Paludibaculum fermentans: one gene and its partner. The protein of the gene in region 1 interacts with the protein of each later gene in a pairwise test. Links are inferred from orthologs where the notes say so. Each region holds a gene or a part of one and is shown in the gene's direction. Other genes may lie near its edges.

What was found.
Region 2: the proteins of IRI77_RS34975 (region 1) and IRI77_RS01160 interact in binary tests that used the Escherichia coli proteins (3 or more experiments, as listed by UniProt). The link is inferred for Paludibaculum fermentans from one-to-one orthologs.

Annotation. Positions count from the first base shown.
Region 1 is NZ_CP063849.1:8,786,596-8,801,805, reverse strand. What follows is about bases 3,532-7,464. They hold IRI77_RS34975 (class I tRNA ligase family protein), read left to right. Parts: upstream 3,532-3,922; coding sequence 3,923-7,264; downstream 7,265-7,464. Other genes in these bases: IRI77_RS34970 (Gfo/Idh/MocA family protein), read right to left, coding at 7,429-7,464; IRI77_RS34980 (Gfo/Idh/MocA family protein), read right to left, coding at 3,532-3,806. Also shown: riboflavin biosynthesis protein RibF, read left to right, coding at 1-562; IRI77_RS34985 (prolyl oligopeptidase family serine peptidase), read left to right, coding at 578-2,497; more of IRI77_RS34980, read right to left, coding at 2,487-3,531; more of IRI77_RS34970, read right to left, coding at 7,465-8,787; IRI77_RS34965 (outer membrane protein assembly factor BamB family protein), read right to left, coding at 8,903-12,091; IRI77_RS34960 (TonB-dependent receptor), read right to left, coding at 12,186-15,210. UniProt on the Escherichia coli protein: Catalyzes the attachment of isoleucine to tRNA(Ile). As IleRS can inadvertently accommodate and process structurally similar amino acids such as valine, to avoid such errors it has two additional distinct tRNA(Ile)-dependent editing activities.
Region 2 is NZ_CP063849.1:302,876-317,031, forward strand. What follows is about bases 5,182-8,060. They hold IRI77_RS01160 (D-ribose ABC transporter substrate-binding protein), read left to right. Parts: upstream 5,182-6,112; coding sequence 6,113-7,009; downstream 7,010-8,060. Other genes in these bases: IRI77_RS01155 (ABC transporter permease), read left to right, coding at 5,182-6,098; IRI77_RS01165 (L-fucose/L-arabinose isomerase family protein), read left to right, coding at 7,013-8,060. Also shown: IRI77_RS01130 (transketolase family protein), read left to right, coding at 1-454; IRI77_RS01135 (FGGY family carbohydrate kinase), read left to right, coding at 448-1,956; IRI77_RS01140 (sugar-binding transcriptional regulator), read left to right, coding at 1,960-2,961; IRI77_RS01145 (DUF2291 family protein), read left to right, coding at 2,958-3,548; IRI77_RS01150 (sugar ABC transporter ATP-binding protein), read left to right, coding at 3,545-5,062; more of IRI77_RS01155, read left to right, coding at 5,046-5,181; more of IRI77_RS01165, read left to right, coding at 8,061-8,431; IRI77_RS01170 (alpha-L-rhamnosidase-related protein), read right to left, coding at 8,428-10,050; IRI77_RS01175 (aspartate/glutamate racemase family protein), read left to right, coding at 10,143-10,799; IRI77_RS01180 (substrate-binding domain-containing protein), read right to left, coding at 10,810-11,952; IRI77_RS01185 (DUF5060 domain-containing protein), read left to right, coding at 12,166-14,156. UniProt on the Escherichia coli protein: Part of the ABC transporter complex RbsABC involved in ribose import. Binds ribose. Also serves as the primary chemoreceptor for chemotaxis.

The DNA of each region.
Region 1 (15,210 bases):
CGGCACCATCGGGGACCTGCGCCGCTGCCCTGGCCTCCGGACCGAAATCGTCCCGCTGCTCATCCGGCGCGGCATCCCGGTCTCGTCCAGCGAAATCCGAGGCCTGCTCGCCGCAGGCAACATCAACAAGGCCAATCGCCTGCTGGAACGCCCCTATTCCATCACCGGCTCTGTGGTGCCCGGCGACGGCCGCGGCTCGAAGCAGACCGTGCCCACCCTGAACCTCCAAACCAGCTCGCTGGAAGACTCGACCTCCGCCCTGCCCGCCGACGGAGTCTACATCACCCGGACGACCGACCCGGATTCCGGCCGCCGCTGGGACTCCGTCACCAACATCGGCTTCCGCCCCACCTTCGACGGCCAGCACCTGACCATCGAGACGTTTCTGTTCGGCCCGTTCGTCGACCTTGCCCCCGCCCGCATCAGGCTCGAATTCCTCTTCCGCCTCCGCGCCGAGCGCAAGTTCGACTCCGCCGATGCCTTGCGTACCCAGATCATCAGGGATGTCACCCGCGCCCAGAAGTACTTCCGTCGTGTGCATCAATTCGTACATGCGGGTTAAGATGGCGGAACGCCCATGTTCCGTCTACTGCTGATCCTCGCCGCCGCTCTCCAAGCCGAGCCCGTCCGCCCCGTCCCGCCGCCGGGCGTGGACGTTCCCGCCGCCGACCGCAAGGACCTCGAGGCCGGCCTCCAACGCCTGCACTCGTCCCTCGAAAAACTAAAGGGCAATCCGCTGCTGCCGGACGTGCAGATCTACCACGAGGCGGCCCGCTACGCCTTGCAGTACAACGAGTTCTTCAAATCCGAGGAGATCTTCAAGGCCAAGGAACTGCTGCGCGAAGGCCAGGTCCGGGCTGATCAACTCCTCAAAGGCGAAGCCCCCTGGACCACCGCGACCGGCCTGGTCGTGCGCGGCTACGTCTCGAAGATCGACAAAAGTGTCCAGCCGTATGGGCTCTACATCCCGCCCAACGGACCCCGGCGCTGGCGGCTGGATGCCTGGTTCCATGGGCGGAGCGAAGTCCTGAGCGAAGTGAACTTCCTGTGGGAGCGCGAGCACAGCGTGGGCGAGTTCACACCGCCCGATTCCATCGTCCTGTTCCTGTATGGAAGATACTGCAATGCCAATAAGTTAGCGGGGGAAGTCGATCTCTTCGAGGCGCTGGCGGACGTCAAGCGCCATTACCCCATCGACGACAACCGGATCGTGGTTCGCGGCTTTAGCATGGGCGGAGCCGCGGCCTGGCACATTGCCGCCCACCATGCCGGATTGTGGGCCGCCGCCGCGCCTGGCGCCGGGTTTAGCGAAACACCGGAATTCCTCAAGCTGACGCCGGAGCAGATCGCCGCCACACCGGAGTGGGAGAAGGCGCTCTGGCACATGTACAACGCCACCGATTACGCCTCTAATTTCTATAACTTACCGGTGGTCGCCTACAACGGCGACATCGATCCGCAGAAACAGGCGGCGGACGTCATGGAACGCGAGCTCAAGCTGGAAGGGATGCAGTTGAGCCGGGTCTACGGTCCCAACACTGGCCACCGCTATCATCCTGATTCGAAACCACAAATCAACGCGATCGTGGACGCCAACTCGACCCGCGATCCCTATCCGTCCAGGATCCGCTTTACAACCTGGACTCTTTCGTACAACCGCATGAAGTGGGTGGTGGTCGAAGGGCTTGAAAAGCACTGGCAGCGCGCCCGTGTCGACGCCCAGCAAACGGAAACCGGCGTCGAGGCCAAAACGACAGGTGTTGTTTTACTCAATTTCGAGTTCGGGCCGGGCGGCGCGAAGCCCGATTTTCGGACCGTCACCGTGGACGGTCAGAAACTGACGGTGAATTCACCGCAAACCGACCGCAGTTGGACGGTGAAACTGCGCAAAACCGCCGGGCGGTGGACGGTGGCCGGTGGTGAGGAGCCCGGACTCCACAAAGTCCATGGACTCCAGGGTCCTATCGACGACGCCTTTCTTGACTCGTTCGTATTTGTTAAACCGAGCGGGACGCCGCTGTCGGAAAAGACGGGCGAGTGGACGGCCAGTGAGCTCAGCCGGGCCATCCGCGAGTGGCGGCGTCAGTTCCGGGGCGACGCCCAGGTCCTGGACGACTCCGCCGTGACCGACGACGTGATCGCGTCCAGCAACCTGGTGTTGTGGGGCGACCCGCACAGCAACCGGATCCTGGCCCGCATCCTCGACAAGCTGCCCGTCCAGTGGACCGCCGAGGCCGTGGTCTTCCAGGGCCGGCGCTACCCGGCAGCCACCCACGTACCCGTCCTGATCTTTCCGAATCCTTTGAATCCAAAGAAGTACGTGGTGCTGAATAGCGGCGTGACGTTCCGCGAGTTCGACAACCTGAACAACGCCCGCCAGGTGCCCAAGCTGCCCGACTGGGCGATCCTGGACACCACCCAACCGCCGGAAGAACACACTCCGGGCAAGGTGGTCACGGCCGGCTTCTTCAATGAAAACTGGGGACTTACGCCTTAACGTCGTCCCGGGCGAAGTCCCATTGCACCATGCGGCCCTCGCGGGCGCTCTGGTTGACCATGTGGGCGCAAGCCGCCGCATGATGGCCCGCCACCGCGTCTTCCCAGTAGGATTTGCGGGTCTTGATTGAGTTCAGAAAGTGCCAGAAGTGGATGATGGTGGCGTCCTGCCCCTGTTCGCGCCACTCGGTGCCGCCTTCCACCAGATGGGCCTTGGCGAGCGACGGCATCTCTTCCTTCTGGACCTTCGGGTCTTTGTAATAAGCCTCTTCCAGCTTCTTCGGCCACGACTCGACGATCCAGCGGTTGTCTTCGCCGATGTGCTCCGGCCAGTACTTCAGCTCGCCCCAGCCGACGGACAAAGTGCCTTCGGTACCCAGGAACATGAAGCTCGCCTCAGAGCTCGACTGGTTGTTGAACGTCGAGCTGAGGTTCACGGTGAATCCTTCCGGATACTCGAGTACGGCATTGAGCGTATCGGGCACGTCGCGCGATTCTTTCCAACGATATAGCCCGCCCATGCCCATCACCTTGGACGGCACTTTGGCGTCCATCAGGAAGTGGATGGTGGTGCAGAGATGCACGAACAGGTCCGTGGCAATGCCGCCGGAGTAGTCGCGATAGCAGCGCCAGCGGAAGAACCGTTCCAGATCGAAGCCGTGCTTGGGAGCCGACCCCAGGAACATGTCCCAGTTCACGGTCTGCGGATTGGCGTCGGGCGGGATGGGGTAGATCCAGGCTCCGGAGGCGGAGTTGCGGTTGTAGGCCGCGCGGATCATCGTCACCTTGCCCAGCTTGCCTTCCTTGATCATCTGCTTAGCCCGGACCTGCGACATCGTACTCATGCCCTGGGAGCCCACCTGCAGCATGCGGCCCGTGTCCCTGGCCGTGGCGATGATCTCCAGTCCCTCCGCGGACTTATAGGTGAGAGGCTTCTCGCAATAGACGTCCTTGCCAGCCTTCATGGCCTCGACGACGATCTGCTTGTGCCAGTGGTCCGGAGTGGCGCAGATGATGGCGTCGACCGACTTGTCGGCGATGACTTCGCGGTAGTCGCGGCGGATCTTGGCGGTGTTGCCGCGGGTCTCCTTGATGCGGTCGAGCGCGCGTTCCGTGCGGCCGGTGTAGGCGTCCACCACCTGGGTGATCTCGAACTGGGGGTGGGCCATGGCGCCGGCCATCAACTCGTGGGCGCGGGCTCCGCAGCCGATGCAGGCCAGTTGAATGCGGTCGTTCGGGGCGACCTGCGCGCTCATGGACGTGGCCAGAGCAGCGTTCATTTCGAGAAATCCACGACGACTGAAGTCCATGATGGGGGTCTCCTTGCGACCACAAATATTGTATCGCCTGGAGCCAACCGGGCCGGATTCCCGCAAGGCGTGCTGAAATAGAAGAAGGGCCAAAGTTCAGGCCCGTCATCAACACCATGTATCAGCCCGTACCCAAGGTGCCCGATTTCCCCGCTCTCGAGCGGGATGTGCTCCGTTTCTGGGAGCAGAACCAGACGTTCGCCAAGCTGCGCGCGCAGAATGCCGGCAAGGAGAAGTGGTCGTTTCTGGACGGGCCGATTACCGCCAACAACCCCATGGGCGTACATCACGCCTGGGGCCGCACATTGAAAGACATGTACCAGCGCTACCATGCCATGAACGGCAAGGAACTGCGCTACCAGAACGGCTTCGACTGCCAGGGCCTGTGGGTGGAAGTGGAAGTGGAAAAGAGCCTGGGCCTGGGCACGAAGCGCGACATCGCCGACTATGGCATGGACAAGTTTGTGCGCGCCTGCAAGGAGCGCGTGCTGACCTTCGCCACGCGGCAGACCGAGCAGTCGATCCGCCTGGGCTATTGGTGCGACTGGGACAAGCCGGAAGTGCTGTTAGGCCTGCGCGACGCGCTGGCCGACGGCGACCGCGTGGTGACCTTCACCATGCCCAGCGGCAAGGAAGTGACGGCCCGCGCCAGCGAGATCATCGGCAAGCTGGGCAGCGCGGAGTACGGCGGCAGCTACTTCACGTTCGCCAATGAGAACAACTACACCATCTGGTCGTTCCTGAAGAAGTGCAATTCCGAGGGCTTCATCTACCGCGGCCATGACGTCATGCCGTGGTGCGGACGCTGCGGCACCGGTCTCTCGCAGATGGAAGTGGCCGAAGGGCGCAAGATCACGCAGCACACGTCGGTGTTCGTGCGGTTCCCCATCCTGGGCGAGGAGAAGACGGCGCTGCTGGTGTGGACGACCACTCCGTGGACGCTCACCTCCAACGTGGCGGCGGCCGTGAATCCCGGGATGACGTACCTGAAGGTGCGCCACGGCGAATGGACCTACTACATCGGCAAGGGCAATTTCGAACGCGACCGCATCCAGGATCTCCAGGTGGAGGGCAAGCACGAGACGCACAAGCTGCCTTCGATCCGCACCATCCTGAAGGGCAGCGGCACGCTGGATGTGCTGGGTGAGGTTTCCGGTGCGTCCCTGGTGGGTCTGAAATACAGCGGCCCGTTCGACGAACTGCCGGCGCAGAACCAGTCGCGGCACGCGCATCGCGTGGTGGCGTGGACGGACGTCAGCGACGCGGAAGGCACGGGCATCGTCCACATCGCGCCGGGCTGCGGCGCGGAAGATCAGGCGCTGGGCCGCAAGGAAGACCTGGCGGTGATTGCTCCGCTGGGCGAGAACGCGCGCTTCCTCGACGGCTTCGGCGCCTACACCGGGCGCCACGCCAGCGAGATCGCCGACGACATCGTGACCGAGCTGCGCGAGAAGGGCCTGCTGGTCTCGAAGGAAAAGTACCCGCACGTCTACCCGCACTGCTGGCGCTGCAAGGAAGAGCTGATCTTCCGCCCCGTGGATGAATGGTTCATCCGCATGGACTGGCGCGACCGCATCCAGAACTCCGTGCCGACCATCAAGTGGATCCCGTCGGACGGCGAAGCCCGTGAGCAGGATTGGCTCAAGAACATGGGCGACTGGATGATCTCGAAGAAGCGCTTCTGGGGCCTGGCGCTGCCCATCTGGGTCTGCGGCGCGTGCCATTCGTTCCAGGTGATCGGCGGCTACGACGAGCTGAAGTCGAAGGCGGTGGAAGGTTGGGACGAGTTCGAAGGCCACACGCCGCACAGGCCGTTCATCGACAAGGTGAAGCTGCGCTGCGAGCATTGCGGCGGCACGGCGACACGCGTGGAAGACGTGGGCAATCCCTGGCTGGACGCGGGCATCGTGCCGTTCTCGACGATGCGCTTCACCTCGGACAACGAATACTGGCAGAAGTGGTTCCCGGCCGATCTCGTACTCGAGTCGTTCCCCGGCCAGTTCCGGAACTGGTTCTACTCGATGCTGGCCATGTCGGCCATGCTGGTGAACAAGGCTCCGTTCAAGGCGCTGCTGGGCCACGGCCTGGTGCGCGACGCGCGCGGCGAGGAGATGCACAAGTCGAAGGGCAACTCCATTGCGTTCGACGAAGCGGCGGAGGTGCTGGGCGCCGAAGTGATGCGCTACATCTACGCCGAGCAGAAGACGTCGCAGCACCTGAACTTCCCTGACCTGAAGCCGACGGCGGGCCAGACGATCGACGGCGAAGCGCGGCGCAAGCTGCTGACCTTCTGGAACTGCTACAGCTTCTTCGTGATGTACGCTTCGGCCGACGGATGGAAGCCCTCCGCCGAGGCCAAGCCAAGCACAAACGAACTGGACCGCTGGGTGCTGAGCCGCCTGCAACGCCTGGTCGCCGACGCTCATGGTTCGTTCCAGAGTTTTGAGCATTACAAGCTGATTGAGCGCTTCCAGGAGTTCGACGAGGACTTCTCGAACTGGTACCTGCGGCGTTCCCGGCGCCGGTTCTGGCAGAGCGACAACGACGCCTACCAGACGCTGTACACGGTGCTGACGACGGTGATCCGTCTGATGGCGCCGGTGCTGCCGTTCCTGACGGAGCACGTGTACCAGAACCTGGTGCGGGCGGTGGATCCCTCCGCTCCAGAGTCGGTGCACCTGACCTCGTATCCGGTGGCCGACGAGAGCCTGATGGACGAGGAGCTGGAAACCTCGATCGCGGCCGTGATCCGCCTCAAGAACCTGGCGCTGCACCTGCGGACGCAGAGCAAGGTGAAAGTGCGGCAGCCTCTGAGCGTTCTCACCATCCGGCCGAAAGATGAACAGGAGCGCAAGGTCCTGGAGAACGAGAAGTACGCGGCGCAGATCCTGGAAGAGGGCAACATCCAGCGACTGGCGCTGATTGAAGACGAGGGCGCGCTGGTGAAGGCGCGGCTGAAGCCCGATCTCAAGAAGCTGGGGCCGCGCGCCGGCAAGCACCTGAAGGCGATCAGCGCGGCGTTCGAAGCCGCGACGTTGCGTGAAGTTCGTGCGAACCCGACCTTCCCAGTGAAAGTTGGGGACGAAGTGATCGAGGTGGCGCAGGACGAGTACTTCGTGTTCTGGGAAGGCCCGGCGACGCTGCAGTGCACGGAGGAGGGCGGCACGTTCCTGGCGCTCGACACGACGCTGACGCCGGCACTGCTCCAGGAAGGCATTGCGCGCGACTTCAACCGGCTGGTGCAGGATCAGCGCAAGGCGCAGAACCTGCTGATCTCCGACAGGATCACGGTGCGGTACCAGGCTTCGGCGCGAATCGTCGAGGCGGTGGAGACGCACACTGAGTACCTGAAAGGGGAACTGCTGGCGGAGAGCATCGTGCTGGAACCTGAAGTTCAGGACGGCGCTGCGCTGACGCTGGGCGGGGAACCGCTGACGGTGGCGTTGAGCAAAGTCTAAGGATCCTGTTTCCTCATCCCCGCAGGGGCCGGACTGCCGCCCTGTCAGTCCGGCCCACCCGCACGGAACACACTGAGATTCGCGGAGCAGGCTGCGGGAGTCAGCCACAAGTCACCGGAGCCCCGCGTGTCCGTACAGTGCAGCCCTCCAGACGATTGGCTGGGTCAGACCTTGTCCGGAATCACGAACGGCGCGCGGTAGCCGCGGTCGGCGTCGCGCAGCAGGCGATTGGCGGCGTCGTCGCCGATCACTTTCTCCGCCACGGGATCGAAGTTCAAGGTGCGGCCCAGGCGGTAAGATGCGTTAGCGAGGTGGACCAGGGTGCACGAGATGTGACCTTCCTCGATGGGCGCGTGCAGGTCCTCCTGTTTGCGGCTGCGGACGACATCGATGAAGTTGGCAAAGTGGTCGCCGCCCTCATGATGGGTCGGCCCCGGGATCATGTCCTTGCCGATGTAGGAGCGGTAGCCGTTCAGGGTGTCCTCGTCGCCCACGGCGAGATAGCCGTTCGCGCCATAGAAGATCGTGCCGATGGTGTTGGGACCCTGGCCCTGGCTGTACATGAAGTCCGTGCCGATCTCGGCTTCGCGGTTGGTGATCCAGTGGCGGACCTCAAACTCGATCATCTTGCGTTTGCCTCCGGGCAGGTCGTACTGGAAGGCGCAGGACAACGTGTTGGGGGTCTCCTGGTCGTCGTCGAAGACGAAGTGTCCGCCCATGGCCGTGATCTTGTTGGGGAACTTGAGCTGCATGCCGTGGCGCGCCATGTCGACCTGGTGGATGCCCTGGTTGCCAAGGTCGCCGTTGCCGTAGTCCCAGAACCAGTGCCAGTTGTAGTGGAAGTGATTCTTTGTGAAAGGGCGCAGCGGCGCTGGTCCGGTCCATAGATCGTAGTGGACACCGGCGGGCGTGGGCTCGGCCGGAGTCTTGCCGATGGTGTCGCGGCGTTTGTAGCAGAGGCCGCGCGCCATGTAGATGTCGCCGATGAGTCCTTCGTGGAGCTTGGTCATGGCCTCCATGCCGGACTTGCGGGAGCGGCCCTGCGTGCCGTGCTGCACGATGCGGTTGTACTTCTTCGCCGCGGCGACCAGTTGCCGACCTTCCCACCAGTTGTGGGAACAGGGCTTCTCGACATAGGCGTCCTTGCCGGCCTGGCAGGCCCAGATGCCGATCAGCGCATGCCAACTGGTAGGCGTGGCCACAGAGACCGCATCGATCGATTTGTCTTCGAGCAGCCGGCGCACGTCAAAGTAGGTCTTCGGCTTGGGCAGCCCCAGCTTCTCCATATCCTTGAGGCGGCCGTTCAGCACGTTCTCGTCGACTTCGCAGATGGCGGCCACTTCGACGTTAGGCAGTTTCGCGAACTGCCGGACGTGATCCCAGCCGCGCTTCCTCACGCCGCACACGGCGACGCGTACCTTGTCGTTGGCGCCGAGGACGCGCTGCGCGCCGGCGGCTGTCATCCAGGCTGCCGACGAGGTGCCGATGAACTTCCGGCGGCTCCATGTTTCTGATTGATTCATAGTCTGTTCCTTTCCTGGAATCCTTCGCGCGTGGGAGACTGCCGGCAGGAGGGTCCCAGCACCTCCTGCCCCACGGCGGCCCCGGCCCTGGGCCTCACGCGCGCCGAGATTAACATCAATTGCCCGTGTGTGCGCCCGAATGCCGGAACTCGCCGATGACAATGGTGCGCGGCGGCTGCCGGGTTTCGGTACGGATGCAGTTCAACACGGTCTCGTCATCGCCGACCACGAGTTCGAGGCGGCCGTCGCCGTCGATGTCGGCAATGGCCGGTGAGCCGCCGCCTTTCATCTTGGCTCCGGTGTAGTTGAGGCTCTTCGGCGCGAAGCTCCAGAGGTCGGCTCCGGAGTTGGCGACGGCATGCATGCGGCGGTCTTCGTTGCACGGGAAGACGAGGTCGAGCTTGCCATCGGCGTCGAGGTCAGTGGCTACCGGGATGAGTGTGACCCGGCTCTGGATGGGGATGCCGCGCAGACGGCGGCCGTCGCGATCGAGGATCGTCAACTCGCACTTGGGCCAGGGCGAGAGTTCGGTCTCGACGATGACCTGCTTGTAGCCCAGGCCCTGCATGTCGGCCAGGACCGGAGCCCACTCGCCCTCGCGGTGCGCTTCGTGGGCCCAGAGGCGGACGCCCTTCGCGTTGAGGGCAACCACCTCGTGCGCGGTGGAGACGGACTTGGCGGCGAAGACGACTTCCAGTTTGCCGTCACCGTCGATGTCGCCGACAGCAGGCGGCAGGAAGCGCGGTCCGCGGGCCTCCGCCGCCCAGAGTTCCCCTTTGTTTTCGACAATGGCGTGGAGCTTGGCATCGGCGCCGCCCAGCAGGATGACTCGGCTGCCGTCGCCCAGGAGATCTGTGACCACGGGCGAAGTCACGGCGGCGGCGCCGAGCGCGTACCTCCATAGGACGGCGCCGGTGGGATCGAGCACCAGCAGTTCACCGCCGGCGGTGGCGGCATAGAGCCGCCCCTGCGTGAAGGCAGGCGGCAGGACGCGGCTATTGAATTTGCGGCTCCACTGTTCCCGGCCCTGGGCGTTGACGAGGTAGAGCGTGTCCAGGGATGCAAAGGCGATGGCCGGCTGGCTGCCGGTCTGAACGAGGACGGGCGTGGTGAGGGCGCCCTTGGCCGGGAAGCGCCAAAGGGAGGTGCCATCCGGGCGCAGCAAGTGGAGCGACCGGTCGATGTCGTTAGTGGCGAGGGCGATCTGGAGGGTTTTGCCGTCGTGCTGGAAGTCAGCCACGACAGGCGAGACCAGCAAGGCTCCATCGGTGGGCAGGCGCCAGTTCAAGCGAGGTTCGCCGCCGATGGCGTAGAGGCCGGGGGCGGCCTGGGTGGTGAGCGAGCGGGCCGCGGGGTCCACTTTCGACGCTACAGGCACCCAGGTGTGGTTGACCTGGCGATAGAGCTTCAGCGAGTTGGGCAGGTAAGGATCCATCTCCTCCGGTGTCAGATGCACGCTGAGGGTGGAACGCGTGGCGGCGGCGGGCAGGCGGAACAACCACGGCAGGGCGTTGGCTGGTGGCCTGCCGTTGATTGCCGCCGCGGCGAGTCTCTCGACACCGGGGGCGGGCTGGCCTCCCAGCAGGATATTGGGAAAGGCGGCGATCTCGCTAGTCCAGACCGTCTGCTGACCGGACCAGGCCTGCCAGGAGAGGCTGCCCGTGACACGGACGCGCGCGGCAAAGTGGCGGGCGCCACCCGTTGTGGAGGCCGGTAGTTCGAACCGGTAGACGCCCGGGGCGGAGATCGACGGCTGGATCTCCTGGCTGGCATCGGCGATGAGCACCATCCGCGCGCCTTGCGGCAGCGGGCCCGGTTTCAGGGAGATGGACACGGGCTGGCCGGCCTTGACGAGCTTCGGGAAGGACCAGGAGTCGAGGACGGGGAAACGGTCGTCAGCGGAGGCCGGAACGCCGGCTGCGGATTCGACTTTCGCGGCGCGCAGCAGCGCGTGGGCCAGGTCGCCGGCTCCGGAGGAGGCATTGTAGATGTAGCCGTCCGGGGTCTCCTTGATGAGACCGTTCTCGAACAGGGTGTCGCAGGCTTTGGCGGCGAAGCGGCGGACCGCCTTGAGGTAGGCCGTCTCATGGGTTGCCTCGAACATATCGAGGAGGAACTCGAGGCTCTTGCCGTAGGTTTCGGGATGGATGCCGGACGATATGGGATCCTCGAAGGCGGCCTGCGCGTAGCGGCGGGCGAACTCCATGAATTGCGGATCACCGGTCTCCTGGAAAGCCATGAGGGCCGCCTGGCCGAACATGCCGGACTCACCCTGTCCGTCGCTCCACGGGGAGAGGTAGCCGGGCAGCGGCTTGGCGTCAGAGACATTCACGTCGCGATGGTAGCGGCGGGCCACTGGATCCCAGGAGGCCTGCATATAGGCCTTGGCGAGGCCCGCGGCGACATCGCGCAGCACGGTCTGCCGGCGGTCCAGGCGGTAAGCATGAAGGAGATACCAGGAGAGGTGGCCCGGCAGGTTGGTGGGGCCGCTCTGCACCGGCGCCCAGGCCCCGCCGATCAGGTTCGTCTGAGGGTTGCGGACCTTCCAGAACATCTGCCCGGCCTTGAGCGCCCAGTCGAGGTGCTTCTGCTCTCCGGTCTTTGTGTAAAGGAAGAGGAACGAGTAGGCGTAGAGCCCGGAGTGCTTGGTGTAGGGCCCGCGCACCTGCGGGTCGTCGAACTTGCCGGTATAGAAGTTGCCGTGCCGGTCGAAGTTGAAGGTCTCCTTGTCGTGGATGTGGTAGGTGTAGAGACCTTCGATCTCGCGGCGGACAGCCTCGGGATTCAGGCGCCAGAGCTCTTCCCACGGGGGGAGCTGGCGCTCGAGTTCATGGCGGTTGGCCTCGATGTCTTCCCGGACGACGTTGTAGAACATGTGCTCGCCCCAGGCGAAGAGGCCGGTGGTGGGGCTCGCGCAGGTCTGCATAAACCAGGACATGTAGGCGTCGGCGGCCTGCTGATAGCGCGGATCTCCAGTGAGGGTCGAGAGTTCCAGGAAGGTCTGGATGGTGGCGATGTCGCGATAGAGGTTGCTGCCGCGCGCGTTGCGCATGTAGTCTTCGGCGTCGTAGGAGCGCTGCCAGTTGGGGTCCTTTGACTCGGGAATGCGGCGAGTTTTGATGTCGAGCATCGAAACCCAGGCCGGCGTGGACTTGCTGCCGTAGCGGTCCAGGCCGTTTGCCAACAGGGTGTCGGCGAAGGTCCGCACTTTCTCCAGGTAGAGCACCTGCGGCGCCGCGGGGCGAGTCTGGGCCACCAGGAGCGGGAGTCCGGAAAGGACGAGGAGTGTCGTTCTAAGCGTCATGCGGTGGAGTGCGGACGGAAGGCAGCAGGGTGAATTCAAAAATGCCAGGGGAGCCGACCGCGTTGCCGCGAGCCGGTTCCCCTGGGTGGGTTGGTTAGTAGACCAGCTTCAGACCAAACTGAATCTGGCGAGGGATGTTGGCTTGTGACGTCACCTTGCCGTAAGTGGCGCTGGTGACGTTGACGTTGGGTGAGGCGAACTGCGTGCGGTTGAACACGTTGAAGAATTCAGACCGGAACTGCAGCCGGAAGCGTTCGGCCAGCTGGAAGGACTTGTTGACCGAGATGTCGTAGTTGGCAATGCCCTGGTTGCGGAACTGGCTCAGGTACTGGGTGAGCGTGCGCTGCCCGAAGGGCTGGGCGATGCCCTGCTGGACGGCGAAGGCTCCGGGGTTGAACCACTTGTCGACATTGCGGTCGGAGGTGAAGATCGACTGGCCGGTGGCGACGGTATTGCTGTTGGTCTTGATGGGCGCCCCCGACTGGAAGGCTCCGACGCCGCTCAACTGCCAGCCGCCGATGACGTGATCGAGGATGGTGGAGTTGATGGCAAAGCGCTTGCCCTTGCCGACGGGCAGGTTGTAGATGCCGTTGATGACGAGGCGCTGGGTGCGGTCGATGTCGGCCACCATGTTCTCGAAGGCATCGGAGAAGCCGGGGTTCATGTAGTTGGAGTGGGCCATGAGCTTCGACCAGGTGTACGAGCTCAGGATGCTGAAGTCGTTGGCGAAGCGGCGTTCCAGCGAGAACTGGGCGCTGTGGTAGGTGTTGTGGCCCACGCCGGCCACGGCCATGTTCGTGGTCACGGGGTAGTTCGGATTCTTCGCCAGCAGTTGGTACAAGGGGAAGGTCTTGGAGCCAAGCGTGCCGGCCGAGGCTGGAATGAGACCGTAGAAGGGATTGGCCACGGCGGACAGCAGGGCGTTCCCCAGCGAGAGGTAGGACGCGGGCAGGGCGTTCGGCGCCCAGTTCGGATTGAAGCGCCGTGTAGTGGAGCCGACATAGGCGGCGTCCAGCAGCCAGCGGCCGGGCAGTTCGAACTGCAGGCCGGTGGAGTAGTTCAGTACCGCAGGTGTCTTGACCTTCGGATTGCGGAAGGTGATGCCCGTGCCGAGCAGGCACTCGGGGTTGCGGGTGGCGCAGGGCACCAGGTTGAGGCCCGACGGGAACGGATTGGCCAGGGTGCTGGCGGGCGTCAGGCTGTCGATGGTGGTGACCATCGGCGTGCTGGTGTTGAAGCCGCCGAGGTCGACGCCGGTGAGCCGCGGATTGAAGAAGGTCCCGAAGCCGGAACGCAGCACCACGCGCTGGTTCAGTTTGTAGGCGAGGCCGATGCGGGGCCCCCAGCTATCGTACTCGGGATCGAGATAGCTGCGGCTCTGGCCGTTGACGCCGGCGAAGAGGGGAGCGCCCTTGACGTCGATATTGGCGAGGCCGGGGTAGGGGCTCTTGAGGTAAGCGGCCTGGGCCGCGGAGGCGATGGTGGGCACGTAGCCGAAGTCGTAGGAGCGGATGACGCGGTCGAAGCGATCGGTCGTGGGTCCCTGGAACTCCCAGCGCAGGCCGAGGTTCAGGGTGAGGCGGCTGCTCAACTTGTAGTCATCCTGGAAATACCATTCGTAGTAAGTGGTCTGGGTGGCCTGGTAGCCGCCCACGCCCACTGTGCCGCTAGCGGGCAGGCCCAGCAGGAAAGACGCCGCGCCCCAGCCGGAGGTGGCATTGGCGGTGAACGGGTCGGACTGGGTCCAGTTGCGGCCGAAGCTGTAGCTGCCGGAACTGCCGGAGCTGGCGCCGCGGTCGTCGTACTCGCGCAGGACGAGGGCGTACATGCCGAACTTCATCGTGTGCTTGGACTTCACCTTGGTGAAGCCGATGTAGCCGTTCCACCCGTCGGAAGCGTTGTAGGACGGGCCGCCGGAGCCGAGTCCGGTGGCGTCGCCGATGCTGAACTGCGGAAAGACCTGGAACGGTAGCTGGGTGACCAGCGATTGCGGGAAGCCGAGCGAGGCGACATTGAAGCCCTGGCTGCCGGCGAAGGTGCCTTCGTACTTGCGGGAGTAGCCAAGACGGGCATTGAGGATGAAGTCCGGCTGGAGGTTGCGCACGTAGTCGATGGACGCGAGGCGCGTCTTCTGGAAGGATGTGCTGGCCGTGGTGAGGTTGTTGAAGAGGTTCAGGTTGTCGGCGCCGTAGTTGGCGATACCGACGTAGCCGAAAATGCGGCTCTTCTCGCCGAAGTTGTGATCGATGCGGGTGCCGTACTGATCGTAGTTGAGGACGCCGCCGCCGGTGGAGACATAGTTCATGGCGCCACTGATCGGGTCGCCCCCGCGGTTGGGCATGGGGATGTAGCCGAGTACGTTCCGGGCGATGCTGCTCTGCCGGTCAGTGGGGATCTTGTTATTCGGGAATGGGGTGCGGATATAGGTGTTCGGCTTGCCCTCGACCGGGGCCACCGTGGTCGGATCGTAGATCAGGATTGGCGCACCGGCGCCGGTCCTTACGGACGAGAAATCGCCCGCGCGCTGGGCCTCGGTGGGCACCGTGGTGGATGTCGTGGAGGGCGGCGTGTTCTGGCGGACCGACTCCCAGTTGAAGAACCAGAAGCTCTTGTTGCGGCCGTCATATACCTTGGGCAGGTAGACGGGCGCACCGGCCGTGGCGCCGAACTGGTTCATGTGGAACTTGGCTTTGGTGGCGCCGGTGCGGTTGGCGAAGAAGCTGTTGGCGTCGAACTTCTCATTGCGCAGGAATTCGTAGAGCGCGCCATGCAGTTCGTTGGTGCCGGACTTGGTGGCGACGTTGATGGTGCCGCCGGCGGCGTGGCCATACTCGGCGTCATAGGAGTTTTTCTGGACCTTAAATTCCTCTACTGCGTCAATCGAAGGCGTGAAGGAGACCTGGTTGCCGCCCTTGGCGTAGACGCCGTTGAGGGTGACCATGTTGCCGCGATTCGGGGCTCCACTGACTGAGACGTCGGAGACGCCGTTGGTATCCCAGGGGCGGGTCAGGTTCACGTTGCCGCTCTGGCCGGTGGGGATCACGCCGCTGACCAGTTGCTGAAGGGCCAGCGGATTGCGGCCGTTGAGGGGTAGTTCGACGATCGTCTTGTTGCTGATG
Region 2 (14,156 bases), 8.5 Mb from region 1 along the record:
GGGTGTGCCGAACGTGCATGGAGAGGGCCAGGCGTTCCGGTTGGGCCGGGCGACGAAACTGCGGGAAGGCCGCGACGTGACGCTGATCGCCAATGGCACGCTGGTGTGCCGCGCCCTGGAGGCGGCCCGGCAGTTGGAGCAGGAAGGCATAGCGGCCCGCGTTCTGAACATGGCGACGCTGCGGCCGTTGGACGAGGAGGCGATTACTGCCGCCGCGCAAGAGACGGGTTGCATCGTTACGGCGGAGGAGCATTCCATCCACGGAGGCCTGGGCGGTGCGGTGGCTGAAGTGGTGACAGCCACGGTGCCAGTGCCGGTGAAGATTGTCGGAGTGCCTGACGTATTCGCGCCGACGGGCTCCACCGCATTCCTGTTTGAACACCTCGGCCTGACCGCGGCAGCCATCCACGATGCGGCGATCGCCGTAATGAGGAGGAAGGCCCGGAAGTGTTGAGCGCCGCTCGGATTCTGAGCATCGATCAAGGCACGACGAACACGAAGGCCCTGCTGGTGGACGCGCGAGGCGCGGTCCTGGCACGGGCTTCGCGACCGATGACGGTCCAGTGCCCGCGGCCGGGCTGGATCCAGCAGGATGCCGGGGCGATCTGGCAGGCCGTGCAGGCAGTGATGGACGAGTGCCTGGAGGCGGCCGGTGGAGCGCCGCCCGCGGCCATTGCCGTGAGCAACCAGCGCGAATCCGTCATCGTCTGGAACCGGAAGACCGGCGAGCCCTGCGGTCCCTGCGTGATCTGGCAATGCCGCCGGACCGCGCCGTTCTGTGCGGAACTCCGCCAGCGCGGGTTGGAGCCGGCCATCCGGCGGAAGACCGGACTCGGGATTGATCCGCTGTTCTCCGCCAGCAAGGCTGCCTGGCTCATCGACCAGCTTCCGGATGGACGGGCCATGGCTGAGGGCGGTGAGTTGTGCATGGGCACGGTGGATAGCTGGCTGCTGTGGAACCTGACAAAGGGGGCGGTGCATGCCTGCGACACCACGAATGCCTCACGGACACAGTTGATGGAACTGGGCCGGCTGGCCTGGGACGACGAGTTGTTGGAATGGTTTGGCGTACCTCGCGCTGTGCTGCCCGCGATTCAGCCGTCGAGCGGAGTGTTTGGCACAACCGCGGGAGCCGGACGATGCGGGGATGGGGTTCCCATTTGCGGAGTGATCGGCGATTCCCACGCGGCGCTGTTTGCCCATGCGGCGTTCCGTCCGCGAGCGACCAAGGCGACATATGGCACCGGCTCTTCACTGATGCGGGCGACCGAGGGACCCGTCTCCTCCAGCCACGGCCTGTCGGCGACGGTGGCCTGGTCAGCGGGCGGCCCGGCGCAGTACGGAATCGAAGGCAACATCACTCTGAGCGGCGGCACCATGCAGTGGACGGGTGAATTGCTGGGCTTGGGTGACCCGGCCGCCGACCTGGCCGGGATGGCGGCAGGAAAGGACGACAGCGGCGGCGTCTACCTGGTGCCGGCGATGGCCGGGCTGGGTGCTCCTTACTGGCGAGACGATGCCCGCGGCCTCATTACAGGACTGACCCGTGGAACGACCGCCGGCCATTTGGCGCGCGCTGCCCTGGAATCGATCGCCTTTCAGGTCCGTGATGTTTTCGACGCGATGACGCTGGACACCGGCGAAGAACCCGAGATGTTGCTGGCCGATGGCGGCGCCAGCCGCAACGATCAACTCATGCAGTTCCAGGCGGATATCCTGGGGCGGCCGGTGGTCCGGAATCTCTCATTGGATCTTTCCGCCATGGGTGCGGCCTGGCTAGCCGGGCTGGCCGCCGGAGTCTGGAAGGGCATTGGGGATTTGGAGCAGTTGCCGCGTCAGGAGCAGCGGTTCGAGCCCCAGATGAGCGAGGCCGACCGCCAGCGGCTGTATGCCGGATGGCGCGACGCGGTGGCCCGGACGCTGGGCGATTTCAAAACCCGGGAGATGGCAACATAAGTCATGGCTCGGATAGACGAACTCCGGTTGATCGCCAAAGTTGCGCGCATGTATTACGGTCAGGGCTTACGGCAGACCGAGATTATGGAGCGGCTGAATGTGTCGCAATCCACCATCTCGCGGCTGTTGAAGAAGGCCGAGGTAGAGGGCATCGTCCGCATCACCGTTGCCGTTCCTTCCGGCACTCATCCGGAGTTGGAGGAGGCGCTACAGTCGCACTATGCACTGAAGGAGGTGATCGTCGTCGATTGTATTGACGACGAGGCGCAGATCGCCCGGGACCTAGGCGCGGCGGCGGCATTCTACATGGAGACGACCCTGCGCCCGGGCGACGTCATCGGAATCTCGTCGTGGAGCGCCGCCCTGCTGGCCATGGTCGACGCCATGCATCCCAGCCAGCGCTGTGCCGGGGCCCGGGTCGTTCAGATCCTGGGCGGCATTGGGAATCCTGCTGCCGAAGTGCACGCCACCCATGTCACGCGGCGGCTGGCGAACCTGATCGGCGGGACCGCTACACTGCTGCCGGCGCCCGGAGTACTGGGGACGGTGGAAGCCAAGCAGGTGATGCAGGAAGACCAGTATGTCCGGCAGGCCTGCGAGTTGTTTGGCGTGGTCAGTGTGGCGCTGGTGGGCATCGGCGCGATTGAGCCCTCCCACCTGCTCACGTTGAGCGGCAACGTGTTCTCCGGAGCGGAATTGAAAGAACTGGGCGAGCGCGGCGCAGTGGGCGACATCTGCCTGCGATTCTTCGATGGAGCAGGAATGCCTGTGGTGAGCCCGTTGAACGAGCGTGTGATCGGGATGAGCCTCGAAGAGTTGCGCAAGGTCAGCCGGGTAGTGGGCGTGGCGGGGGGCCGCAGAAAGCTCGCCGCCATTCGCGGTGCACTGGCCGGCAAGTGGATCAATGTGCTGATCACCGACCGGCTGACGGCTTCACAATTGCTGGAATCTTCCACCGCGGCAAACGGAGCCGGCCGCGTCGCTCAGGTATCGAGGAAACGATGAAGCGAGCCTGCGCCGCGATTCTGAGTCTCTCGCTCACGGCTTGCGTCCCCTGGACGGTGCGGCCGATCGAAGGCCAGTCCGCGGCTGCGGCGCAGGACCGGTTCGATGCCACCCGCTTTGTCGACTCGCAATGGCAGACGAAGATCCTGCCGGCGATCGAAGCTTCCGCCGTGGATGTCAGCGGCTTGCCCGCTGCTTCCTCTCGCAAGGCCGGTACACACTTCATATTGAAGGGGACGGCTCGCGTGTTGAAAGTGAATCCAGCTCCGCCATTGGGGCAGATGAGCCTGGATTTCGAGCCCTTCGACGGACACGCCGACGCCGTATTGCAGATTGGCCCCGAAGTGCGAGGCTCCTCCCTGCGTGATGCCACGGGATTGGTTCAGTTCAGCCAGTTTGTGAATCAGATCGACTTCGCCAATGTATCCAGCAAATTGAATGCGCGCGCCCTGCAATGCCTGCCGCCCACTGCGGAGATCGCCGGCTCAGAGGGACGCCGCATCGCGTTCACCGGCACATTCACGGCGGGGGATGAGATTCCACATATCGTTCCGGTTCGATTCCGCTGGGTCGAGGGAGTCAAATGAGCCAGTCTCCCTCCCTGTTGCGCGCCTGCCAGGTCACGAAGCGCTATCCGGGTACGGTCGCCCTGGATGCGGTTGATTTCGAGTTGCGGCGCGGCGAAGTTCACGTCCTCATCGGGGAGAATGGGGCGGGGAAGTCGACGCTCGTAAAACTGCTGGCCGGAGTCGAGCAGCCGACTATGGGCCATCTGGAGTTGGAAGGGCGCGAGATTCGCCTGGGTTCGACGCGCGACGCGGCGGCGGCCGGGATCGGGATGATCTATCAGGAGCTTAGCCTTTTCCCGAACCTGAGCGTCGTCGAGAACATTTTCATGGCCTGCGAGCGGACTCGCGGCGGCGTGATCGATCGTAAGTCCGAGGAGGGAATAGCACGCGGGCTGATGAAGAAACTCGAGCAGGACATTGACGTCCACACCCTGGTGGGCGACCTGCCGTTGGGCTGCCAGCAGATTGTCGAAATCTGCCGGGCGCTGGCGCGCAATGTGCGCGTCCTGCTGATGGATGAGCCCACCTCCGCGCTGAGCCCTAACGAGATCGCCGTCCTCTTTCGTGTGATTCGCGAACTCAAGGCAGCGGGCGTTGGGATCGTCTACATCTCCCACAAGTTGGAAGAGTTGATGGAGATCGGCGACCGCGTCACGGTGCTGCGGGACGGGCGGTTGGTGGAGTCGGCTGCGATCGCGGAGGTGGACGTTGCGTGGATCATCGACCGCATGACGGACCGCCGTTGGGCAGCGTCCGCGCAGCATGCCGAATGCGCTGGCGACGCGGAAGTCCTGCGTGTGGAGCATCTCAGCGTTCCCGGCCGCGTGCACGACGTTTCCCTTTCGGTGTGCGCGGGCGAGTTGGTTGGAGTCTATGGGCTGATGGGCGCGGGCCGCACGGAACTCCTTGAGGTTCTGGCCGGGAATCGCGCCGGCTCGGGCGGGCGTATTTCGCTGGCGGGCCGCAGCCTGGAGCACCTGTCCGTGAGGGAACGCATCGCCGCGGGCCTCGCCCTGGTCCCGGAGGATCGCCAGGCCGCGGGCCTGATCCCCACATTCTCCGTGGGCCGCAACATGACGCTGGCGAGCCTGTCGGCGCACTCCAGTCATGGGCTTCTGCGGCGCACGGAGGAGGCTGCCAGCGCCTCACGCATGATTGCGCAGTTGCGCATCAAGACCACCGGCCAGGATCAGCCGATTACGTCGCTGAGCGGGGGGAATCAGCAGAAAGCCGTGATCTCGAAGTACCTGCTGACAAAACCGCGTGTGCTGCTGATGGACGAGCCCAGCCGCGGCGTGGACGTCGGCGCACGGGCTGAGATCTTCGAGATCGCCCGGAAGCTTGCCGCCGAGGGTGTAGCAATCCTCTTCGCCTCGTCGGACCTGCACGAAGTATTGACGCTGGCTGACCGTGTGCTGGTAATGGCACGCGGGCGCCTCTCAGCCTCTTTCGAGCGAAGCGAGCTCAACGAGCAGAATCTGATGGCCGCCGCCTGCGCCAAACCGGAGAATCTCCATGTCAACGCACAATGAGGCGATCCAGCCCCTTGCCCCGGCCGGGAATCATCGCATCAGCGACGTCCTATTCCGCCTGCGGGCACTGGTTGCCTTGGTCGTGCTCGTCATCGTCTTTGCTTCGCTGTCGCCCGCCTTCCTCAGCTCAGGCAATCTGATGATCCTGGTGAAGCATGTCGCGATCAACGCGATACTGGCTGTGGGGATGACGTTTGTCATTCTGACCGGCGGCATTGACCTCTCGGTTGGCTCTATTGCCGGATTGGCCGGCATCGTGGCCGGCGGGCTCATCAACACCGGTCTGGTGCTGCCCTCCTTTGGAATCGTTATCTACTTTCAGGTCTGGTTGGTGATTCTGCTCGCCGCGCTGGCGGGCAGCGGTGTCGGCGCGCTGAACGGATGGCTGATCACGAAGTTTTCTGTCGCTCCGTTCATTGCAACGCTTGGCACGATGTACGTCGCCCGGGGCGCGGCATTGCTCATCTCCAACGGAGCGACCTTTCCCAATCTGCTCGGTAAGCCGGAACTGCACAACACCGGCTTCGCCTGGCTGGGGTCCGGCACGATTCTGATGTTGCCCGTGCCCATCTGGCTGATGGCGGTGGTGGGTGCGGCCGGTGCGTTTGTAGCTGCCCGCACACCCTTCGGGCGGCGGATCTACGCTGTGGGCGGAAACGAACGCGCGGCCGAGTTGTCGGGTGTGCGCGTTGGACGTGTCAAACTCCTGAGCTACGTGATTTCGGGGTTTTGTTCGGCGATTGTCGGCGTGATTATAGCTTCACAGTTGATGTCCGCCCACCCCGCGACCGGCGAGACGTTTGAGTTGAATGCAATTGCCGCCGTAGTGCTGGGCGGCACCTCGCTGATGGGTGGGCGTGGTGGAGTCGGCGGCAGCATCGCCGGAGCTTTCGTCATTGGCGTCCTGGCGGACGGGTTGGTTCTGTTGGGTGTTTCGCAGTTCTGGCAGATCGTCATCAAAGGCGTGGTGATCGTGGTGGCCGTGTTGCTCGACCAGATGCAAAAGAGGTTCTCATGGCGCGAAAGGTCTTCCTAGTTTTCTCCCTGGGCATGCTCGCCCTGGTAGGCTGCCGCCAGGGCGGTGGCAAGCGAAGTATTGCGATCATCACTCCGTCGCACGACAACCCTTTCTTCAAGGCGGAAGCGGATGCCGCGGCCAACAGGGCTCGCGCCCTGGGCTATGATGCCTCCGTCAATACGCACAATGACGACGCCCACAAGCAGGATGAACTGGTGGATGTAGCCATTGCGAATGGAGCGTCGGCCATCATTCTCGACAACGCGGGCGCCGACGCGTCCGTTGCCGCGGTCGCCAAGGCCAAAGGAGCGAATATACCCGTCTTCCTGATTGACCGCGAAATCAATGCCAACGGCATTGCCGCGGCCCAGATCGTTTCGAATAACTACCAGGGGGCGTTACTCGGCGCCCAGGAGTTTGTGCGGCTGATGGGTGAGAAGGGCACGTTCGTCGAGTTGCTGGGGCGGGAATCCGATACGAATGCGCAGGTGCGGACCAGGGGCTACCACGAGGTACTCGACAAGTACACGGGAATGCGGCTGGTTGGGCAGCAGAGCGCCAACTGGAGCCAGACCGAAGCCTTCCAGAAAATGGAGACCCTGCTGCAAGCGCACCCGGACATCAAGGGCGTTATCTCAGGCAACGACACGATGGCGCTGGGCGCGGCCGCGGCACTGAAGGCGGCCGGACGCCAGGAGGTGATCGTCGTTGGCTTCGATGGCAGCCCCGATGTATTGGCCGCGATCCGCGCCGGGTCGATCAAAGCGACTGTGCTTCAGCCCGCGGCGCGCATTGCGACCATGGCCGTGGATCAGGCGCACGGCTTGTTGACGAAGGGCTCCAGCGGAGCCGCCGAGAAACAGTCCATCGATTGCGAACTGGTGACGCCGTCCAACGTGGATCAGTTCGGCGTATTTACGAGGAAGTGAATCATGTCCAAGATGACTCTGGCCGTCATTGTCGGCAATCGCGACTTCTTTCCTGACCGGTTGGTTTCCGAAGGGCGGGCGGACATCCTGCGCCTGTTCGAGGAGATGGGCATCGAGGCTGTGATCCTCGATGAAGAGGCGACGAAGCTGGGCGCGGTGGAGACCTGGCAGCACGCCCGGCTCTGCGCCGACCTGTTCCGGAGCCAACGCGACCGCATCGACGGCGTGCTGGTCTGCCTGCCCAACTTCGGGGACGAGAAAGGTGTGGCGGATACGCTGCAGTTGTCTGAGTTGAACGTGCCCGTCCTGGTGCAGGCCTATCCGGACGACCTCACGCAACTCAGCGTGGAGCGGCGGCGCGACGCCTTCTGCGGCAAGGTCTCGGTCTGCAACAATCTGCGCCAGTACGGCATCGCCTATTCGCTCACCCGCCGTCACACCGTGCATCCGCTGACGGACAGCTTCCGCGCCGATCTCCGCAATTTCCTGGCGGTCTGCCGCGTGACCAAGGGCCTGCGCCGGGCCCGCATCGGTGCGATCGGCGCGCGTCCGAATGCCTTCAACACGACTCGTTACAGCGAGAAGCTGCTGCAGTCGGCCGGCATCAGCGTCAACACCATCGATCTCTCTGAAGTCTTTGGAGCCGCGGAGAAGATTCCCGCCGACGACGTGCGCGTCAAGAACCACCTGGAGCGCATCCGCGGCTACGCACCGTGCGGCGATACGCCCGCCCGCTCCATGACGCAGATGGCGCGCCTGGCGATCGTCCTCTCCGATTGGATGGCGAAGTATGATCTGCAGGCCACAGCGATTCAATGCTGGACGTCGATGCAGAGCAATTTCGGCATCAATCCCTGCACCGTGATGAGCATGATGAGTGAGCAACTCCTGCCCAGCGCCTGCGAGGTGGACATTACGGGTGTCGTTTCCATGTACGCTCTGCAGCTTGCTTCCGGCACGCCCAGCGCCCTGGTGGATTGGAACAACAACTACGGCGACGACGATGACAAGTGCGTGATGTTCCACTGCGGCAACTGGGCCAAGAGCTTCATGCCCGACATCATCATCAGCACGGCGCCGATCCTGGGCTCGACGTTGGGCGTCCAGAACACTTACGGCGCTCTGTCGGGCCGGACACCAGCCGGACCGCTGACGTATGCGCGAGTCAGCACGGACGACCGCGAAGGACGGATCCGGGCCTATGTTGGGCAAGGGCAGTTCACCGACGATCCGCTGGCCACCTTTGGCAGCCGGGCGGTCGTGCATGTGCCGGCGCTACAGAATCTGATGCGCTACATCTGCCGCAACGGCTTCGAGCACCATGCCGCGATGAATGCGTCACACTCGGCCGACATCCTGACAGAGGCCTTCGAGACGTACCTCGGCTGGTCGACATACCATCACGGGGCGGCAAACGCCTAACCAGCCGTGCGGCCCAGTTGCAGCCCGCGCAGGAAGTAGGACGGCGTGCAGCTCCACGCGTGGCAGTAGCTATTCACGAGGATGCTCTTGTAGGGCGACAACATGGGATCGGACGGATCGTAGATCTCCCAGAACGTGTCCGCGCCGGCGGCCACCATGCCGCCCCAGTAGCTGCTCAGCAGGTCGAGCGCCTCCTTGCGCAAGCCGCTCAGCAGCATGGCTTCCACCATGTAGTGGTAAAGGTAGGGCGTGCCCGGCCGCACCGCATCCGGCATCTTCATCGCATTGCGCAGGGCTACCGCGCCCATCTCAGGCGTGGCGAGGCCTGACATCACCATCCAAGCCTGCGAGGCCCAGGATACCTGCCCCTGCGGCCCGCTGACGAAAACGTTGCGTGCGGAATCGAAGAAGCGCGTTCGTCCGGCGGCGGTCATCCTGTGGATCAATGCCTGATACTTCGCCGCATCCGCCTGCTGCCCGGCATGCCCGGCCAGTTCCACTGCCTGCTTCAGGCAGAACAGCAGTACCCCGTGCATGGAGGCGGTCTTCTCCAGTTCCTCGCGCCAGTCGATGAAGATCCACCAACCGCCCGGATCGGCGAACAGGCCATCGGCGTTGATGAACTGACTGACCAGTTCGACCTGCTTGCGGACCACCGGCCACAGTTCCCTGGCGGTTTGCTGGTCCTTCGCCGCTTTCACGTAATCGAGCAGAGCCGCGATGTAGAGCACTGCGTAATCCATGATGAATTGGCGTCCGCACTTTGGCCCCGGGTCATCGTAGACACAAGCCGCCACCAGGCCGTCCTCGCGAGGCAGGCCGGCGAAGAGATAGAGACAGCGTTTGACCAGATCGAAGTTGCGGAAGGAGACGTAGTTCGTCAACGCCTGCAGGCGCAGATCGCCCACCCACAATCGGCGATCGCGGCGGGGACCATCCTCGAAGACCGTCTGCATACAGTCGCGTAGCGTATTCAGGCTTACGCGGTCGATGGAGCGCAGCGCCTCCGGTGTGCCAGCGGGCAGCGGCGCCGGCTCCATTATGGCCGAGGTGACGGCCCGCGCCTCGATCCGCTCGAAATGCACGGCGAAGTTCGGCGATGTGTCGATGACATCGAACTTCACCCAACGGAATGCATGGCGGCGGGGCACCTCGACGCGGCGCGGCAGGAAGTCGACGTTGAGGATCTCATCCGGCAGCCACGCGCGGCTCAGCGTTCCGGTGTAGGACTCCAGCGGCACAGCCACATCCGCGGGAGCCTCTCCAAATGTGACCCGCAGGCGCACCGGGGAATCCACCGCCTCGCCAGTCCCGCTCAGTTTGAAAGAGACGTACCCGGCCATGTGCCGGCCGAAGTCGACGATGAAGCTGTCGCCGCGCTTCAGCGGTCTCTGTGCCAGCGCCGCCACCTGTTCAGTGACTTCCATCTTCCAGTGGAGGAACGAATCGGGCGCGGGCTGCGGACGCACGATGGCGACCGGCGTTACCAGCGTCTCTTTCAGCTTCGGCTTCAGCGATTCGGCGATGCGGATCCAGCGCGCCTCGGGCGCCTCATTGCCAGTGTGTTTGGCGGCCTGGGGAGTTAGCGCGGCGGCCTGGAGGAAGGTACGTCTCTGCACGCGAACAGAATATCAGGAAAACCAGCCATTTCAGTCCGAAATACGATTGCCTGGCGCCGGCCTGCACGCCTGCCGGGCCATAATAGGAAGCCATGACGCGCACGCTCGCTCTCATCCATACCAGCCCAATGCTCGTGCCCATGTTCGATACGCTCTGCGCCCGGATCCTGCCCGACTGGAGGATCTTCCACATGGTTGACGAGAGCCTGATTCGCAACACGATCGCGGTGGGCCGCCTGGACAAGCCGACGACTCGCCGCATGGTGGCGCAGATCCAGTCCGCCTTTGAAGCCGGCGCCGACGCGGTGCTGGTCACCTGCTCCTCCATCGGACCTGGTATTCCCGTCGCGAGGCAGCTCTTCGACGGGCCCATCTTTCGCATCGACGAGGCCATGGCCGCACAGGCGGTCTCGATCGGGCGCCGCGTGGGCGTGCTGGCGACCTTGGGCACGACGCTCGAGCCGACGATTCAGCTGATTCGCGATACCGCCGCCTCACAGGGGCGTGATTGCGAAGTGATTTCAGACTGCTGTGAAGGCGCCTTCGAAGCCGTACTGCGCGGCGATACGGAAACGCACGACCAGCGCGTGCGCGCCTCGCTGGATGCCCTGATGCCCAAGGTGGATGTCGTAGTGCTGGCGCAGGGCTCGATGGCGCGCGTACTCGCCGCCATTCCGCCGGAGTCGCTCAGCGTGCCCGTCTACAGCAGCCCTGAACTGGCTATTCAGCAGATCCGCTCAACCCTTTAGCCGTTGTCGGCTACATCAGTTCGACCGGACTTGTCCCATCCAGCGGATACAGCAGATCCACGTTCTGGGGCGTCAGTAACTTATGTGCGACGAAGACCGCGGATGGCACTGGTTTGTGCTCCAGCAGCCGGACCGCCATGCGGATCAGCTCTTCTCCATAGCGTTCCGGGAAGTAGGCGACGGACCCCACCAATTGCGTACCCCGCCTCCGCAACTCCTGCCGCGCGGCCAGGGTCCCATTCTGGCCGACAACCGAGCACAACTGCGCGCACCCGGCCTCCTCGAAGGCCCGCAGCGCCGCCAGTGCGCACGGGTCGTTCACCGCACCTACGAGAGTCCGCCTCGGCTTCGAGCGGCTTAGGTGCTTGCGCACGACACCCAGGATCTGTTCAAACGAGCCCTTCCCATCCAGATGCACGCACGACATGGTGTCGTAGTAGGGCAGTTCGCTGCGCAGCCCGTCCACCGTGCCCGTGATGCGAAGGCGCGGCAGCGGCCCCGCGATGGGGAGTCCCAGCAGCAGCACCTGCTCGGCTCCGCCGGGCCAATGCTGTTTCGTCCAGCGTCCCAATGCGCGCCCCGCAATCAAGCCCGCTTCGTAGTTGTTCGCGCCGAAGTAGGTTGCGCCGGGATGCGGAATCTCAATCGCGATCACCGGGATGTTGGCCTCCTGGAACCGCGCCGCAATCTTAGTGGCCACGCGCTGGTGGGTCTGGAACTCCAGCACCAGGTCGACATTCTCGCGGATCAGGTACTCCGCGTTGCGCAGGGCCTCCGCCGCGCTGTAGCGGTTGTTCACCATCACGAGCTGGATATTCTCTTTAGCCGAGGCAGCACGCTGGATCCCTTCGGTCACCGCGCGCGAAAACTCGGAGTTGGTCTGCTCGGCGAAACCCAGGCGAATGATGCGGGACGAACGCGTGCGGACCAGCGAGCGGTACTCACCGCGGCCCACTCGTTCCAGCAACCCGCCCTGGACAAGGCTTTTCAACAGACGGAAGGCGGTCGTGCGCGAAAGGCTGGTGCGGTCCACCACATCCGGCAGGGCCACCACCTCGCTCTCACTGCGGAAACACTTCAGCACTTCGCAAGCGCGCAGTACTGCCTGCGCCGCGTTGCGGTCACGCGAGGATGCATCGGCGATCGTGGCCATATCCTTACCGTCTCTGAATGAAAATTCCGAGCATCCATAATATTCCATTCCGCGGAATTGCGCAGCCACTCATTTGGCGCATGTCTTCACTCCAGTGCACAGGTTTGCATCCGCATCGCCTTCCGCATCGCGGAACTTCGGACCCCTGCCTGCGCAGCCCGTATCCATGCGCCTCCAGATCCGCTACAGTGTGAAAACACCGCAAGGTACGCCATGTCATTTCTCCGCTGGATTCATCCCCCCCCTTACGCCGCCGCACTGCTCCTGCTGCCCTGTGTGGGCAGCCTTCTGCCTGCACAGCAGGTCACTGGCGAGCTCAAGCAATGGCATGACGTCGTTCTCACCTTCGATGGCCCGGCAACCAGTGAGTCCGCCGATCCGAATCCGTTCCTGTTCTACCGGCTCAATGTCACCTTCACCCAGGGCGCCAGGCGCTTTGTCATCCCCGGCTACTTCGCCGCCGACGGCACCGCCGCCGAGACCAGCGCCACCGCCGGCAACAAGTGGCGCGTCCACTTCGTTCCCGACGAGACAGGCGAATGGAATTACCAGGTCTCCTTCCGCTCCGGCCAGGATGTCGCTGTGGATCTTAGTCCCGACGCGGGCACTCCTCTCAAACCCGACGGCCTCGCGGGGAAGCTCACCATCGCGCCCTCCGACAAGACCGGCCGCGACCACCGCGCGCAGGGCACCCTGCACTACGTCGGTGAGCACTACGCTCAATACACCGGGTCCAAGCAGTACTTCATCCAGGCAGGCACGCAGAGCCCCGAGAACTTCCTGGCCTACTACGAATTCGACGACACGGTAGATCACGGCGGCGCCGAGAACCGCCTGAAGGACGGGCTTCACCACTTCGAGCCGCATGTTCGCGACTGGCGTGCCGGCGATCCAACTTGGAAAGGCGGCAAGGGCAAGGGCATCATCGGCGCCTTGAACTACCTCGCGGGCAAGGGCATGAACACCTTCTACTCGCTGACCATGAACATCGACGGCGACGGCCGCGAGATCTACCCCTGGACCAGCTACGAAGAGCGCGCCCGCTACGACATCTCCAAGCTCGCGCAATGGGACCTCGTCTTCTCCCATATGGACAAACTGGGCATGCAGCTCATGCTCATCACCCAGGAAGAGGAGAACGAACAGCTCCTCGGCAAGATGACCGTCCTGCGCAGGCTCTACTACCGCGAACTGATCGCCCGCTTCGCCCACCATCACGCCATACTTTGGGATCTCTCCGAAGAGATGGACCGCTGGCGCTACTACACCACCGAGGACATCAAGGCGCTCTGCGAGTACTTCAAGCAGGTGGATCCCTGGCAGCACCCCATCCAGTACGTCCAGTGGAAGGGTGAGTTGCTGGCTGACGACAAAGGCTACGGGCGCCTCCTCGGCTTCGACGGCTTTGACGGCACGGCGATGCAGCACGATCCCGAGTACAGTCACCCGGCCACCATTAAGTGGGTCGATGCCTCGGCCAAAGCAGGTCACAAGTGGCTGGTGGGCATCATCGAGATCAATCCCACCAGCATCGGAGTCCTTCCCGACGCCGATGATTACTGGCACGACACGGTTCGCAAGGCGTCCATCTGGGGCAATCTGATGGCGGGCGGCTCCGGCACCGTCTTCTTCTTCGGCTACGCCCACCCTGACAGCGACCTCGACCTCGAAGACTGGCGCAGCCGCGATCACTTCTGGGACATGCTCCACTACGCCCACGAGTTCTTCACGCGTTATCTCCCGTTCCCGCAGATGCGTCATGACGACGACCTGACCGCCACCTCCGACGACTATGTCTTCGCCAAACGTGGTGAGATCTACGCGGTCTACCTGCCCAACGGCGGCTCAACCGCGCTCGATCTTTCCGCCGCTCAGGGTCTGTTCGAGGTGAAGTGGTTTGACCCGCGCTTTGGCGGAGAACTCCAGAACGGCAGCGTGCGGACCATTCAAGGCGGCGGCATTCGAGCGCTCGGCCTGCCGCCCAACGAACCTAGCAAGGATTGGGCCCTGCTCGTGCGGCCCGCCTCGCCTCCGCTCGACAAAGAGCGCAAGTTCCTCGTCAAACTCAACATGCCCATCGGCAGCTTCATCAGTAAGGCCGGCGACGCGATCACGGCCTCCATCATCTCGCCAGAGTCCTTCCTGGGCGGCAGCCTGCAAGGCACGGTGGAGCGTATCTCCAACGCCGACGGCGGAAGCGTCAC